DNA from 3 places in the Stappia sp. genome. Region 2 is predicted to be linked to each of the others. Evidence: riboswitches for the same ligand, from Rfam matches in the RefSeq annotation. Region 2 holds a riboswitch; each other region holds the start of a gene.
The links. Region 2 has a riboswitch for cobalamin ahead of ABL312_RS09565 (ABC transporter substrate-binding protein). Riboswitches for the same ligand answer to the same signal wherever they lie in the genome.
Positions count from the first base shown of each region.

Region 1 (4,983 bases), 1.1 Mb from region 2:
GATCGCCGGCTGGGCGCCCGGGAACGGCGAGATCGGCGACAAGAATGCCATGCGTGGAGTCGGCGTTTTCCTCGAAACCTTCGCCGCGCAGACGCCGCACGAGTTGGGTTTTTCCCACCCGCCCGTTGCCGAGGATCATGAGCTTGGCATCGCTCATCTCTACCGGCGCGTCGCCCAGATCGGCGAGATGCGCGCGCAGGGACTGGAGGCAGTTATCTATAGGGGAAGAAGACAGGACCTCGGGCGGAAGTCCCGGGATCCTTGTTCTGTGGAAACGGAGGTTTTGAAGTGTGTCCTTCATCCAGAACTCGGGCGGTGGCGGCGTTTCGATCTTCAGGCCGGAACAGTGAAGGATTTGCAGCGCCGTGAGGCCGGCGATCGGGGTGAGGTCGCTGACCTTTGTGTCGGAGCAGCCGATTTGCTCTAGGCGCTTTAACCTCGAGAGCGGGGTCAAATCTGCTACTTTTGTGTTGCTGAACGCTAGAATTCTTAGTGTGAGGATTCTCTCGAGCGGCGCGAGATCGTCCACTCTTGTATCAAAGCAGCCAAGATGTTGCAGTTGGGGCAAATCCTTGAGTGGCACGAGGTCGACAATTCTGGTGGAGGCGCACTCCAATGATCGCAGTCCTATCAGATCTTGTAGTGGTATGAGGCTGGAAACATTGGTTCCAGTGAAATTGAGGTGTTGTAATCTGGAGAGGGGTTGGATCGGTGTGAGGTCGGTCACCAAAGTGAATTTGCAGGAAAGAAATGTTAATCTTGTTAGTTTTTTAACCGGAGATAGATCTTTGATCTGAGTACTGGAGCACCCGAGGCTCTGCAACTTCGTTAGGGCTGCGATCGGCGTTAGGTCTTTTACCTGCGTCCCAGAGCACTCGAGGCTCTGCAAATTCGTTAGGGTTGCGATCGGCGATAGGTCTTTTACCTGCGTCCCAGAGCACTCGAGGCTCTGCAACTTCGTTAGGGCTGCGATCGGCGTTAGGTCTTTTACCTGCGTCCCGGAGCACTGAAGGTTCTTTAACGCCGTTAGTGTCGCGATTGGCGAGAGGTCTGTGACCTGCGTAATGGAGCAGTTTATGCTCTGCAGCGCCGTTAGCTCTTGGAGCGCGGACAGATCAGCGACTTCAGTTCTGGAGAACGCGAGGCATTGCAATTCTGCCAATCCTTGAAGTGGGGTCAGATCGTCTATTTCACTTCCAGAAAAGTCGAGAGCCCGCAGCTGCATCATCCCTCGTGTTGGCGATAGGTCGCGAACTCTTGTGTGGTGTAGCGTTAGGTTCTCCAGATATACAAGTTCTTTGAGCGGCTCTATGTCGATCACCGCCGTTTCTGAAAAGTCGAGTATTTGCAGGTTTCTTAGGCTATCGATAGAAGTTAGATCTGTGATCGATGTATGCGAGAAAGTGAGGCCCAGCAATTGAGGGAGATCTGTGACCGGCTTGAGATTGCGGATCTTAGTGTGATCACACACGAGGTAAACGAGGTTCGCGGATTTTCGAAGTGGCGAGAGGTTGTCCACAAGTGTGAAGGCGCAGTTTAGACCCCGCATGTGATCAAGGTCGTGAAGCGGGGACAGGTCTGAAATTGGCAACCAACTCAGGTCAAGCACTTCCAGACGCGATAGCGCGGATGAAAATTCGCTTGGTAACGTCTGAAACACGTTCGCTGTTTGTTTGTCGTCTTCAGTGACTCTGAACCACGGCATTTTCCGGGCGTTTGCCGACAGGCCGAGAAAGAGCCGTTTCAGCCATGTCAACTCCAGAACCTCCGGCGGAAACGCCTGCAAGGCCAGACCGCCGAGGTCGAGCTCCTCGTTTCGGGCTGCCTTGCACGCCGCGATCCGGCGCCGGGCTTCTTCCTCTCCGGCGGCCATCCGATCCTTGTCAGACAATGCCCATATCCTTCAATCGACGACTCGAATGCCGCGATCACAGCATACGGCCGACGACAGGCGCAACGGACACGGGTAAGAGGCAGGAAAGGCGGGATAACGCATAAGGCCGCAGCATCGTCAATGCGCGGCGTGGTCAAGATCTGTCAATGTCGGGAGGACAATCAAACAGGAGCGTGGTGGCTCCCCGGGCCGGACTCGAACCAGCGACCCAGCGGTTAACAGCCGCTTGCTCTACCAACTGAGCTACCGGGGATCACGCTTGGCGATGCAGTGCATCGCGTCGGTGGCGAGCTTCTAGCAAATCCCGTCCCGATTTGCCAAGCCTTTTGTCGGAAAACTTTTCCACAGCGCGGGCGTTGGCCATCGCGGCAGCGCCATGGGGTGGCGGCGCGGTTGTCGGTGCGCGGGCTTGCAGGTTTGCAGTGGGCGGCGCGGCGCGTGGCGTGCGTGCCCGCTCTTGTTGAAGCCCGTCCGGCGCGGTAAGGATAGGCATGTCCGGTCTTCCCGCAGCGGACGAAGTCCGCGGGAGGAGAAATTCGGAATGCGGTGGGGGAGGACCCAATCAGGGCTCCCGAATCCGCAGCTGCCCCCGCAACTGTGAGCGGCGAGCCTTCCTGCATGACCACTGGGCGACAAGCCCGGGAAGGGCAGGGCCGGGCGACGACCCGTAAGCCAGGAGACGAGCCGGCCGAAACCGCGTCACGCGCCGTCGGGTGGACGGCAGGAGGGCTCCATGATTCGTCTCGCAGTCGCCGGGCCTCCCCCCGGCGCAGGTGATTTCCCGTTCCCGCACCCGCCGGGCCGTGTCCCGGCCGCGTCGCGCGCCGCGCCATGACGGAGGCCGCCCCGGCCGTGCGCAGCGTGCTGGTGACCGGCGGCGCGCGCTCCGGCAAGAGCCTTTTCGCCGAAGGGCTCATCCGTGCCAGCGGCCGCGAGCCCGTCTATGTCGCGACCTGCGGCGCCTTCGATGCCGAGATGGAGGCGCGCATCGCCCGCCATCGCGATCAGCGCGGCCCCGGGTGGACGACAATCGAGGAACAGCGCGCCGTCGCCGAGGTGATCGCCCGCGAGGCCGCGCCCGATCGCGCCGTGCTGGTCGACTGCCTGACGCTGTGGCTGTCCAATTGTCTCTTCGCCGAAGCCGATATCCCCGCCGAGGTGGCCGCGCTCGCCGAGTCCGTGCGCGGCGCGGCCGGGCCTGTGGTGCTCGTCACCAATGAGGTCGGCTCCGGCATCGTGCCCGAAAACGCGCTCGCCCGGCGCTTCCGCGACGAACAGGGCCGCCTCAACCGCATGATGGCCCAGGCCTGCGAGGCGGCGGTGCTCGTCGCCGCCGGCCTGCCGCTCGTCCTCAAACCGAACGCCAGCCAACCGGAGATCCGCCTATGACCGCATCCGCAAAGGCGCCGAAGCCGAAAATCCCCGCCACCATCGTCACCGGCTTTCTGGGGGCGGGCAAGACGACACTGCTCGCCAACCTCCTGCGCGAGGCCAGGGGGCAGCGCATCGCGCTCATCGTAAACGAGTTCGGCGACATGGGCTTCGACGGCGCGCTGGTCGACGGCTGCGCCGATCCCGATTGCGCGGCCGACGATGTGGTGGAACTCACCAACGGCTGCATCTGCTGCACGGTGGCCGACGATTTCCTGCCGACCATGGAAATGCTGATCGACCGGGACGAGGCGCCCGATCACATCGTCATCGAGACGTCGGGGCTGGCGCTGCCGCAGCCGCTGGTGCGGGCCTTTTCCTGGCCGAGCGTCAAGACGCGCGTCACCGTCGACGCGGTGGTGACGGTGGTCGACACGGCCGCCGTGGCCGAAGGCCGGGTCGCCAGCGACGAGGCGGCGGTCGCGGCCCAAAGGGCGGCCGACGACGCGCTCGACCACGACAGCCCGGTCGAGGAACTCTTCGAGGACCAGCTGCGCTGCGCCGATCTCGTGGTGCTCAACAAGGCGGATCTGGTCGACGCCGCCGCGCTGGAGGCGGTGCGGGCGAAGGTCGCCGCGCGTCTGCGCCCGGCGGTGGAGATCGTCGCGGCGGAAAAGGGCGTCCTCTCGGCCGACGTGCTGCTCGGGCGCGGCAGCGCCTCGGAAGACGACATGACGGGCCGCGAAAGCCATCACGAGAGCGGTCACCACCCCCACCACCACGACGATCACGACGACCACGATCATCACCATCATCACGACCACGATCACGACGACTTCGAAAGCCATGTGATCGCGGTGCCTGCCGTGGCGTCGCTCAAGGATCTGGAGGCGCGCGTCGCCGCCGCGATGGCGCTTCCCGGCGTCTTGCGGATCAAGGGTGCCGTCGCGGTTTCTGGCAAGGCGGCACCCGCCATGGTGCAGGCGGTCGGCCCGCGGGTGGAGGCATGGTTCGCCCGCGACGCGCGCGCGCCCGGCCATCTCGTGGCGATCGGGGTCGCCGGCTTCGATGTCGCGCGTGTGCGTGGACTGCTCGCCGAGGCGGACGCCGCCTGAGGCCGGCATCGGACGGGGCGCGCGCATGCATATTCTCGCCGGCCGCAGCGGGGCGATCGATCAGGGCGACGAGGCGGTCGACCTGGAGCAGTCGCCCGCCGATCTTCTCGTCCTGTCGGCCGCCGACACGGAGCTGTCGGCGCTGGCGGCCGCCGCCGAGCGGCTCGGGGAGCGGGCGCCGGGGTTGCGGCTTGCCAGTTTCCTGGCGCTGTCGCATCCCTATTCGGTGGACCTTTATGCCGAGACGACGGCACAGGGCGCGCGGCTGATCGTGCTGCGGCTGCTCGGCGGCGCGGAATACTGGCCCTACGGGCTGGAGCGGCTGACGGAACTGGCGCGCGGCCATGGCATTGCGCTCGCCGTGATGCCCGGTGACGACCGCTGGGACGCCGATCTCGCGGCCCGCTCCACGCTGGAGGCGGGCGCGGTCGAGCGGCTGTGGCGCTATCTGGTCGAGGGCGGGCCGGAGAACGCCGACAACATGCTGCGCTATGCGGCGCATCTTCTTGAAGGTGCGGCGGAGCCCGATCCGCCGCGTCCGCTGTCGCGCGCGGGTCTTTATCTGCCGGGGGTGTCGGCGCCCGGGCTTTCCGATCTCACGGC
Region 1 covers NZ_CP157793.1:1,108,610-1,113,592, forward strand. Annotated here, with positions in the region: gene ABL312_RS04870 (leucine-rich repeat domain-containing protein) at 1-1,891, opposite strand, end outside; tRNA gene ABL312_RS04875 (tRNA-Asn) at 2,072-2,147, opposite strand; cobalamin riboswitch at 2,374-2,598, shown strand; gene cobU (bifunctional adenosylcobinamide kinase/adenosylcobinamide-phosphate guanylyltransferase) at 2,726-3,283, shown strand; gene cobW (cobalamin biosynthesis protein CobW) at 3,280-4,380, shown strand; gene cobN (cobaltochelatase subunit CobN) at 4,406-4,983, shown strand, end outside.
Region 1: linked by a shared signal. The riboswitch ahead of cobU (bifunctional adenosylcobinamide kinase/adenosylcobinamide-phosphate guanylyltransferase) and the one ahead of ABL312_RS09565 (ABC transporter substrate-binding protein) in region 2 are both predicted to bind cobalamin.

Region 2 (4,983 bases):
GACCAGGCGGGCCGCCAGATCCCGTCCAAGATGGTCCGTCCCCAGGGGATGCTGAAGCGACGGCGATGCGAGCCGGTTCGACAAGTCGATCGCATGCGGATCCGGCAGCGCCCCGGACGCCCAGAACGCGAGACCGGCGAGAGCCGCCAGACAGGCCAGGAACCTCACGATGCGCTTCATGGTATTCGCGGATCGAGGGCCCGGCGCAGGACCCTCGCTCCCTGCAGAAGGCAGATCACCCAGAGCGCGACGAGGGCCACATAGGGCTGGATCACCGCATAGTCCCGGTTGGCAACCGCCTGCACGATCCGCTCCGACAGCCCGGGAACGCCGAAAACGATCTCCGCGACCGCGGTTCCGCCGACAATCCATGCCAGTTCGGGCGCGAGCCCCGCCATCAGCGTCAGGGCTCCCGCGGCGCGGCCATGAAACCACAGGGCCGCGAGACGGGATCGGCCCTTGGAAAGCGCGGTCAGATAGTAGGGACTGCGCCTCACGTCGTGAAAACCGGCCCGCGCGAGGCGCGCCATCGAGCCGATGGAAAAGAACGCGACAAGGAGCACCGGCAGCAGTATGCGCTCGGTGACCCCGCCCCCGAAGGCGTTGATCCATCGTAAGTGGACGCCGAGGATCCAGAGCGCGACGAGACCGACCGCAAAGGCCGGAAGCGCCTGGCCCGCCACCGCGAGCACGCGCGAGGCGGCATCGGCCCATCCCCCCGGCCGATGCGCGGCGGCGAAGCCGAGGCAGAAGCCGCCGGCCACCGCCAGAGCCATGCCCCCGAAGCCGATCGCGGCCGAATAGGGGGCGCGGCCCGCGAGTTCCTCCGCCACGGGTCGGCCCGTCTCGAACGACACCCCCCAGTCGAAGGTGACGAAGCCGAGGACCCATTGCAGGAACTGCGCCGCGAGGGGGCCGTCCAGCCCCCATCGCGCGCGGTAGGCGGCAACGGTCTCGGGGCCGGCGGCGATGTTGGTCTGTGCGAGAAACACCTCGACCGGATCGCCCGGCATCGCGCGCAGCAGGACAAAGACTGTGGCGACGACGGCGAGCCAGGACAGCGCCAGCCGTCCGACGCCGCGCGCCGTCGCCACCATGGCGGTCATTCGGCGACGACGAGGTCGGGGCGGATCACGTAGTAGTCCGACCCCCAGGGCTCGTATCCGGCCAGCGCCGGCGACAGGCCGACATGCCATTCGGGCGTGACGAGGAAGGCCACCGGGGCCTCCGCCGCGATGATCTCCTGCGCTTGCCGGGCGAGGTCGATGCGCACCTCGGGATCGCCGGCCGTGCGAAGATCCGCGATCAGGGCATCGTAGTCGGCGTTCGACCAGCCGCTGTAGTTCCGCGCGGCGTCGGTTTCGAAGAAGAGCGACAGGAACAGGCCCGGATCGCCCGCCGGCGCCGTGTGCTGCGCCCAGAGGAAAAGGTCGAACGCACCGCTCGCCGCGACGTCGCTCGGCGTTTCCGTCACCTGGGTCTTCACGCCGATCCCGATCTGCGCGAGGGCGGCGCGGACGACCGGCTGGAAGGTCACCAGGTCCGGGCGCTGCGGATAGGCATAGAGCACCAGCTCGAGCCGCTCGCCGTCACGCACGCGCACCCCGTCCTCGCCCATGGTCCAGCCGGCCGCGTCGAGCAGCGCGGCGGCGCGGTCAGGATCGTGCGGAAGCGGACCTTCGGCCGCGAAGGGAAAGGTTTGCGCGAAGGCGCCGGTCGCCGGCACGCCCGCCTGGGCCGCCGCCACGAGGTCGTCACGACTGATCGCGAGATCGATGGCGCGGCGCACGCGCGGGTCGGCCAGGACCGGGCTGCGCGTGTTCATCCACATCATGTACTGATAGGCGACGGGGAAGGACACGGTCTCGCCCTCGGCGGCGTCCAGCATCGGGAGCGTCTCGACCGGAAGGTTGAAGGCCATGTCCAGTTCGCCCGAGGCGAAGGCGAGCGCCAGCGACTGCCCATCCGCGATACGGCGCAGCGTGATGTCGGGCCGGGCGTCGGCGTTCGCGTAATGCGCGTTGGGGACCATGTCGATCGAACCGCCGGGCTCGAACTCCGCCACGGCAAACGGGCCGGTGAAGATCGGCGTATCGCCCTGCATGCGATAGACGGTGAAGGCCCATTCGGCGAGGATCGACGGCAGGATCGCGGTGGGGTGCGCCGTCGCGACCGTCAGCGTGTCCGCATCCACGGCGGTGAAGGTCAGCCGCCCGGCCGTTGCGCGGGCCGAGGGGTTGGCTTCGCCGGTGCGGTTGAGCGCCGTGGCGACCGCCTCGGCCGTGACCGGCGTCCCGTCGGAAAAGAACCGGTTCGGCGCAAGTTCCACGGTCCAGGTGCCGTCGTCGTTCCGTGCCGCCGATGCCGCAAGGTTCGGCACGACCTCTCCCTCCCGAGACACGCGGAACAATTGTTCGGCGATCCCGTGGCTGACCAGCGCCCAGCCGTTGGAACCCTCGGCCGGGTCGAGGCCGGGGGCGATGAATGTCTGGCCGATGGTCACCTCGTCGGCGAGCACGGCGACCGGTGACAGCAGCGCGGCGGCGACGGACGCTGTTGCTGCCAGTTTCGCTATGGCGAAGAGTTTCATGTTCCCTTGGTCTCCTTGTGTGGGTGTGGGTGTGTGTGGGCGTGGGGATGCAGGGGCAAGCGGTTCCACCTGGTCGCCTGAAAACGCGATGGGCGGGATGCGCCCCAGGATGCCCGCGCGCAGCACCTCCGGACGGTCGGGCCGTCGCAGAAATCCGCCCGGTGCGTCGGCATAGGCAGCGGCAACGGTCAGAACGTCACGGGCGTGGAGGTCCGGGGCGAGATCGCCGAAGAGGTAGGTGAAGCGGTCCGGCCCGGTCAGCGCGATGGTGCAGGGCCGTTTGCACTGGCTCATGCAGTTGACGCCGCGCAAGCGGACCCCGCGCCGGGCGGCGCGACTTCCGCCGAACACCGAGGCGACGGCGCGTGCCAGACGGCGACCGCCCCTCTGGTCGAGGTCGAAGTCGCGCTCTTCGCGCCCGTCGCGGCAGCGCAGACAGATGGAGAGCGTCAGCCTGTCGTCGGTATCCATGATCGCCTGCCCACAGACCGCAATGTGGCCGGGGGGCAGGTCGGGACGCACGGCGCCGTGATCGCACGGATCGCTGGCACCTTACGGATCAATGGCGCTGGTTGCGCCGCTGCGGCGTCATGCATCGGTCCACTCCCACCAGGACACCCCGCCCGGTCGATTGATGTTCCTCAGCAGGCAGGTCTCCTGGCTCACGAAGCCTTGTTGGCACCCGCCTTCCCAGCCGCGCCGCGGCCAGTGGCATATCGGGTGTCAACGCTTCGCTTACAGTTGCGGGGGCAGCCGTGGCCTGGGGCGGCAATCGCCCGCACCACGTTCCCTCTTAGCGTCACCGGGAAGTGACGACCTGCTGACGGTCGCCAGAAGATGCCAAACCATGGCGCCGGTCAATCCGGATTTCCAAGCCTCCAGTGGACAGCGCGCGCTTTGATGGATGGCGCAAGAGCGGGCAGCGGCGCGGGACGCCCCATGCCCCGCGCCTGCCCCGCGCCGGGACCGGCCACTCCCCAGTGAGGGCCGGCGCGCCTGCGACCCCAGGGATGGCGCCTCGCGCGCGTCTTCAGCGCGCCGGGTGGAACAGCGCTCCTGGAAGATAGGCGCGCGGCAGATCCATGCCCGCTGGCAGCGCGCGGCCCGTGGCGAGATGATCCGGCAGCAGATGCGTGTGCGGTCCCGCCGGAGAGCTGCTGCCCGGGGACGGGATCGGCGTGGCCACCTCGATGCGTCCGAGCGCGCTTTCGACGACGCGCGTCGGGCTTCGCGCAACGAGGGTCGCGCCGATGCGAGGAAGAGCCTCGTCCGGCCGCGTGCCGCATACCGAGGCCAGCGCATCGCGTGCCGCACCGGGGTCGCAGCGCAGGCAGAAGCGCGCCTCCTTGCGCCCCAGGCCCAGATCGAAGAGATGCGCCTGTCGCGCCTCGGCGTCGATTGCCCCGGTGTCCTGTCCAAGCGCGGAGACCGTCGACGCGGCGGGCGGGCGCCTCCGCTCGCGCGTGACCGCGAGAAGAATTCGTTGGCGCTCGGGCGGCGTCTCGGGCGGATCGAAGGTGAGCGCGCGCACGTCGTCGTCGATCGCAAAGCGCAGCGCGCCGCCATCGGTCACCGCCACGATGTCCTGACCGTCGCGGGAGACCCGCGTCCTGGATCCCGGTGGCGCCGTGAACTCCGCCACCGCGCCGACGACGCCGGTGACCCAGGTTCCCGTAACGTCCCGCAGGGAGCAGATCACGAAATCGCGGATCTCGTCCGTATCCCAGGGGAGGCGGCGACAGGCGACGCCGAGTTGTGCGAACCGGTCCGGCAGGGCCGCCCAGATCGCCGCGCGCGCCGCCTGCGTCCGGCTGCCCCATCCGGCGATCTCGTCGCCCGTTCGCGCGCAGCCCAGACACCAGCCGGTCTCCGGGTCGAGCTTGCAGGTTCCCACACACGGGCTGGCGTTTGTCATGGGGTCTCCCTCTCCGGGGGCGGGGCGAGCGCGGCGAGGATCGCGTCGAGCCCGTCGGTCAGCGCGGCCGGGCCGGGCTGCAGGATCAGCGGCGACTTGATCTCGGTGATGCGGCCGGTGCGCACCGCCGGAATGGTGTCCCAGCCCGGCCGGCCCGCGATTCTCTCGGGACGCACCTTCTTGCCGCACCACGAGGCGAGGATGACATCGGGCGCGGCCGCGATCACCCGATCCGGCGTCACGATGCGGTCCCTTGCCTTGTCCTTGCCGGCCAGTTCCGGAAAGGCCTCGCGCCCGCCCGCGATCCCGATCAGCTCCGACACCCAGCCGATGCCGGTGATCAGCGGCTCGTCCCATTCCTCGAAATAGACGGTCGGGCGCGGACGGCCCTCGGCTTGCGCCGCGACCTGCGCCAGCCGTCGCTCATAGCGGTCGGCCAGCCGCGCGGCTCCGGCCGCCTGACCCACCGTCGCGCCGA
Region 2 covers NZ_CP157793.1:2,183,614-2,188,596, reverse strand. Annotated here, with positions in the region: gene ABL312_RS09575 (ABC transporter permease) at 1-180, opposite strand, end outside; gene ABL312_RS09570 (ABC transporter permease) at 177-1,106, opposite strand; gene ABL312_RS09565 (ABC transporter substrate-binding protein) at 1,103-3,061, opposite strand; cobalamin riboswitch at 3,220-3,426, opposite strand; gene ABL312_RS09560 (DUF1289 domain-containing protein) at 3,621-4,505, opposite strand; gene ABL312_RS09555 (cobalamin-binding protein) at 4,502-4,983, opposite strand, start outside.

Region 3 (4,983 bases), 130 kb from region 2:
TGCCGGCGCGCGCGGCGATGCGACGGCCGCGCCGACGCGCATCGTGCCCACATCGAAGGCGGAGCGCGCGGCCTTCGTGCTGGAGGAGGCCGACATTCTCCGGCTGGGGCGCTGGGCGGTCGAGATCGAGGCGCATTACGGCTGCCCGATGGACATGGAATGGGCGCGCGACGGGGTGAGCGGCGAGCTTTTCATCGTCCAGGCTCGGCCCGAGACCGTGCAGTCGCGCCGCGATGCCACGCTGTTTCGCAGCTACCGCGTGGAGACCCCCGGTCCGGAACTGACGCGCGGGCTCGCCATCGGCGACGCCGCCGTCGCCGCGCCCGTCTGCCTGATCGAGGACGTGGCCGACATCGACCGCTTCGTCGACGGCAGCATTCTCGTCACCGGCACCACGGATCCGGACTGGGTGCCGGTGATGAAGCGCGCCGCCGGCATCGTCACCGATCACGGCGGACGCACCTCGCATGCGGCCATCGTCAGCCGCGAGCTCGGTCTGCCGGCCATCGTCGGCACGGGCGCGGCGACCCGGTTGCTGCATTCGCAGCAGGAGGTGACGCTGTCGTGCGCGCAGGGCGACGAGGGCGTCGTCTTCGACGGGGTGGCGGAGATCGCGGTCGAGGAGATCGGTCTCGACGACATCCCGCGCACCGACACGAAGGTGATGCTCAACCTCGCCAATCCGTCCGCCGCCTTTCGCTGGTGGCGGATGCCGGCGGATGGCGTCGGGCTCGCGCGCATGGAGTTCGTGATCGCCAACCACATCCGCGTGCACCCGATGGCGCTCGCCCATTTCGAGCGCGTCACCGATGCGGACACGCGGGCCGAAATCGAGGCGTTGACCGCCGGTTACGCTGAGAAGACCGAGTATTTCGTCGACCGTCTCGCGCGCGATCTGGGGCGCATCGCGGCCGCCGTGCATCCGCGTCCGGTCATCATCCGCATGAGCGATTTCAAGACCAACGAATACGCCAATCTGCTCGGCGGGGCCGATTTCGAGCCGCGGGAGGAAAACCCGATGATCGGGTTTCGCGGCGCGTCGCGCTACTATTCGCCGGCCTATCGCGACGGCTTCGCGCTCGAATGCCGCGCGATCCGGCGGCTGCGCGAGCGGATGGGCTTCGCCAATGCCATCGTCATGATCCCCTTCTGCCGCTCGCCCGAGGAGGCCGACAAGGTGCTCGCCGTGATGGCCGAGAACGGGCTGCGGCGCGGCGAGGACGGGCTGAAGGTCTATGTCATGTGCGAGATCCCGGCCAATGTTGTGCTGGCCGATGCCTTCGCCGAGCGGTTCGACGGGTTTTCCATCGGCTCCAACGACCTGACGCAGCTGACGCTGGGCGTCGACCGGGATTCCGAACTGCTGTCGCATCTCTTCGACGAGCGCAACGAGGCGGTCGAATGGATGATCGCCAACGTCATCCGCGCGGCGCAGGCAAGCGGCGCGAAGGTGGGGCTGTGCGGCCAGGCGCCGAGCGATCACCCGGAGTTCGCCCGCTTTCTCGTGGGCTGCGGCATCGACTCCCTGTCGGTGACGCCGGACAGCTTCGTCGCGGTCAAACGGCATGTGGCGGCGGCCGAAGCCGGGCGGCGCGACGCCTGAGGCGGACCGGGCATCCAGGGCGCGCGCGGCCGGTGCTGATCCGAATCGCCGGGGCGCGTCGTAGAGAAGGGCGCGGTATCCCGCGCTCCCGCCCGACCTGTCGCGTCATCCCGCCGGCGCTTCGTCTCATTCCGGAGGTGCCATGCCCGAGGGGCATACGATCCATCGCGCCGCGCGCGATCACCATCGCCTGTTCGCCGGCTCCGTGCTGGCCGTGTCCTCGCCGCAGGGGCGCTTTTCCGAGGGCGCGGCCCGGCTCGACGAGCGCCGTTGCACGGGCGTCGAGGCCTTCGGCAAGCATCTGATCTACCGCTTCGAGGGTGGTGACGTCCTGCATGTGCATCTCGGCCTCTTCGGGCGCATTCGCAAGCGTCGGCTGCCGGCGCCCGACCCCGTCGGGGCGGTGCGGGTGCGCCTCGTCGGCGACACGCATCTGGTGGACATCAACGGTCCGACGATCTGCGAGGTGCTCGATCCCGACGGGCTTTCGGCCGTGGTCGCGCGCATCGGCCCGGACGTGTTGCGGGCCGATGCCGACCCCGAGCGGGCGTTCTCGCGCATCGCCCGCAGCCGGACCGGGATCGGTCGGCTCATCATGAACCAATCGGTGATGGCCGGTATCGGCAACATCTACCGCACCGAAATCCTCTGGCGGCAGGGCATTCATCCGGATACGCCGGGGCGGGACCTGCCGCGCGCGGCGCTCGAGCGGATCTGGGCCGACGCGGTGCATCTGCTGGAGATCGGGGTGCGGCGCAATGCCATCGTCACGATCGACGACGCCCCGCCGGGCAAGGGGCGCTACCGCGAGCGCGTCAATATCTTCAACAAGGACGTGTGCCCGGCCTGCGGCGGCGCGATCGCCCGGATCGAGCTCGACGCGCGCCGCGCCTTTGTCTGCCCCGCCTGCCAGCCCGCGCCGGCCGCCGCGCCCGACTGAGGCGCGCGCGGGTGGTGCCGGCGCTTGTCAGCGCCCGAAAAGCGTGTAGGCTGATCGGGCTTGGTGTTCGCAAGCGCGCCTGAGCGCGCCGAACTCAATAGGGAATTCGGACAGGGCCGACCCATGTCGGGGGCCCGATGCCGAAGCCGCCCCCGCGACTGTATGCGGAGAGCGACCGCCCGTTAAACCACTCGGATCCGTCCGTGGCGCGATGCGCCGCCGGGCGTCCGGGGAAGGTGGTGCGGAAGCCGTGACCCGCGAGCCAGGAGACCTGCCAGGCGATCACGACAACCGGCCGTCGGGTGTGACGGCAAGGAGGCATCATGACTGCACATGTTTCGACCGCTTCGGCGAGCCGCTCCGGCCTTGCCGGGATCGTTCTGGCCGCCCTGTTCGGGCTGGCGATCGTCACCGTGACGGGCCACGTCCAGGCAAGCGCGCTGCACGACGCGGCGCATGACGTGCGCCACGCGACCGGCTTCCCCTGTCACTGACGCCGCCGCGCCATGTTTTCCCGCATCGTTGCCAGCGCCGTGTTCGCTGGCGCTGCGGCCGGGCTGATCGCCGCCCTGCTGCAGCTCGCTTTCGTGCAACCTGTTCTGCTGCACGCGGAACTCTATGAATCGGGCGCCCTCGTGCATTTCGGGGGCACCCCCGTCAGTGCCCATCAGGACGTTCTCGCCTTCGACCCGCTGCGCGACGGGCTGAGCGTGCTCTTCACCATGCTCACCTACACCGGCTACGCGCTGATCCTCGTGGCGCTGATGGCCCATGCCGAAAGCCGGGGCACGCGGATCACCGCGCGCAGCGGCATTCTTTGGGGCATCGCCGGTTTCGTCGCGGTGCATTTCGCGCCGGGCTTTTCGCTCGCGCCGGAAGTGCCGGGCGTGGCGGCGGCCGATGTCTTCGACCGGCAGATCTGGTGGTTCGCCACCGTTGCGACCGCCGGACTGGCCATATGGCTGATCGCCTTCGGGCGCGGCTTCGTGGCCTGGGGCGCGGCCGCCGTGCTGCTGCTCGCCCCGCATGTCATCGGCGCGCCGGAACCTGACGTCTTCACCGGACCCGTGCCGACGGAGATCGGGGCACTGTTCGCCGCCCGCGCCTTCGGGATCGGCCTTGCCGCCTGGGTGCTCCTCGGCTGTTTCGCCGGATACTTCTGGCAGCGCGAGGGCGCCCGCGCCGGCGCGGCCCAGACCGCCCAAGCCGGGTCCTGACGCGGAACACGGGACACGGGACACCTCCGGGCGCCGGGATCTTCCCCGCGCCCGGAACGGTCGACCGCCGCAGCGCTCCCGGGGTGACGCAACCGGATCGGCGCGGGGCGCGATCCGAGATGGAAAGACTGTGAGATGGACCGTGGACTTGCCCTTCTCGGCATCGGTCTCCTGTTCGGCGGCGGCATCGGCTTCGTCGCCGCCGCCGGCAATGGCATCACCCTCGATGGCCACGAACACGGTCCGGGCGGGCACGCTGGTGCGGGACACGTGGCTCACGGGCACGCGCGGTCCGCCGCCGCCTTTGCCCAGCCGCGCGCCGATGCGACCGCCCTGTTGTCGCAGCCGGTCGCGCGGGCGGACGATTCCCTGTTCGACATCTGCACCTCTCAGGGCGCGGTCGCCGCTGCCCACAGCCACGACGAGGTGTTTTCGGTGCCGCCGGGACCGGGGGCGCCGACGCTTGATGTGTCGCTCGCCCGCGGTGCGTCGGCCGGCTGGAACCTGCATGTCGAGACGGCGGGTTTTCGCTTCGCGCCCGAGCGCGCGAGCGGGCCGCATGTGCCCGGCGAGGGGCACGCCCATGTCTATGTGGATGGCGAGAAGGTCGCGCGGCTCTATGCGCCCTGGATGCATTTCGATGCGCTGCCCGAAGGGGCCCGCGTCAAGGTCACGCTGACGACCAACGATCACCGGCAGATCGCCGTCGGCGACACGCCGCTGTCCGCCGAGGTGACGGCCGGCGAGGTCACGGTCGACGGGGGATCCTGACGCCGGGGAGCGGTGCTACGTCTTGTTTCGGTCGGAGGCGTCGCGGTCCGACGTCTTCTCCTCCGCTGTGGGCAGCTTGCGGGTCGCGATCCAGATCATCGCACCGATGAAGGCGAAGGTGCCGAGGTTGAGCAGCGTGTCGAGCAGGTCACCGATCAGCATGGCGCGATCCTTCCTGGCCGAGGGCGCGCAGGAAGCACACCACGAGCAGCACGAGAATGAAGACGAAGGGCAGGGCGCCGAGCGCGATCAGCGTCTTCACCGCGTCGATGGAGCCCGACAGGATCATGCCGGCGCCGAGCAGGCCGAGCAGCACGCCCCACACGAGGCGCAGGCGCGGCGCCGGGTCGGGATCGCCGTTGCTGGAGAAGGTGCCGAGCACGAAGGCGGCGCTGACCACGCTGGTGACGATGAAGAGGAAGGCGGCGGCGATGGTCGCCAGCGTCGTCAGC
Region 3 covers NZ_CP157793.1:2,057,593-2,062,575, reverse strand. Annotated here, with positions in the region: gene ppsA (phosphoenolpyruvate synthase) at 1-1,603, shown strand, start outside; gene ABL312_RS09050 (DNA-formamidopyrimidine glycosylase family protein) at 1,746-2,543, shown strand; cobalamin riboswitch at 2,588-2,837, shown strand; gene ABL312_RS09045 (CbtB domain-containing protein) at 2,867-3,037, shown strand; gene ABL312_RS09040 (CbtA family protein) at 3,050-3,760, shown strand; gene ABL312_RS09035 (hypothetical protein) at 3,896-4,531, shown strand; gene ABL312_RS09030 (hypothetical protein) at 4,547-4,693, opposite strand; gene ABL312_RS09025 (BCCT family transporter) at 4,680-4,983, opposite strand, start outside.
Region 3: linked by a shared signal. The riboswitch ahead of ABL312_RS09045 (CbtB domain-containing protein) and the one ahead of ABL312_RS09565 (ABC transporter substrate-binding protein) in region 2 are both predicted to bind cobalamin.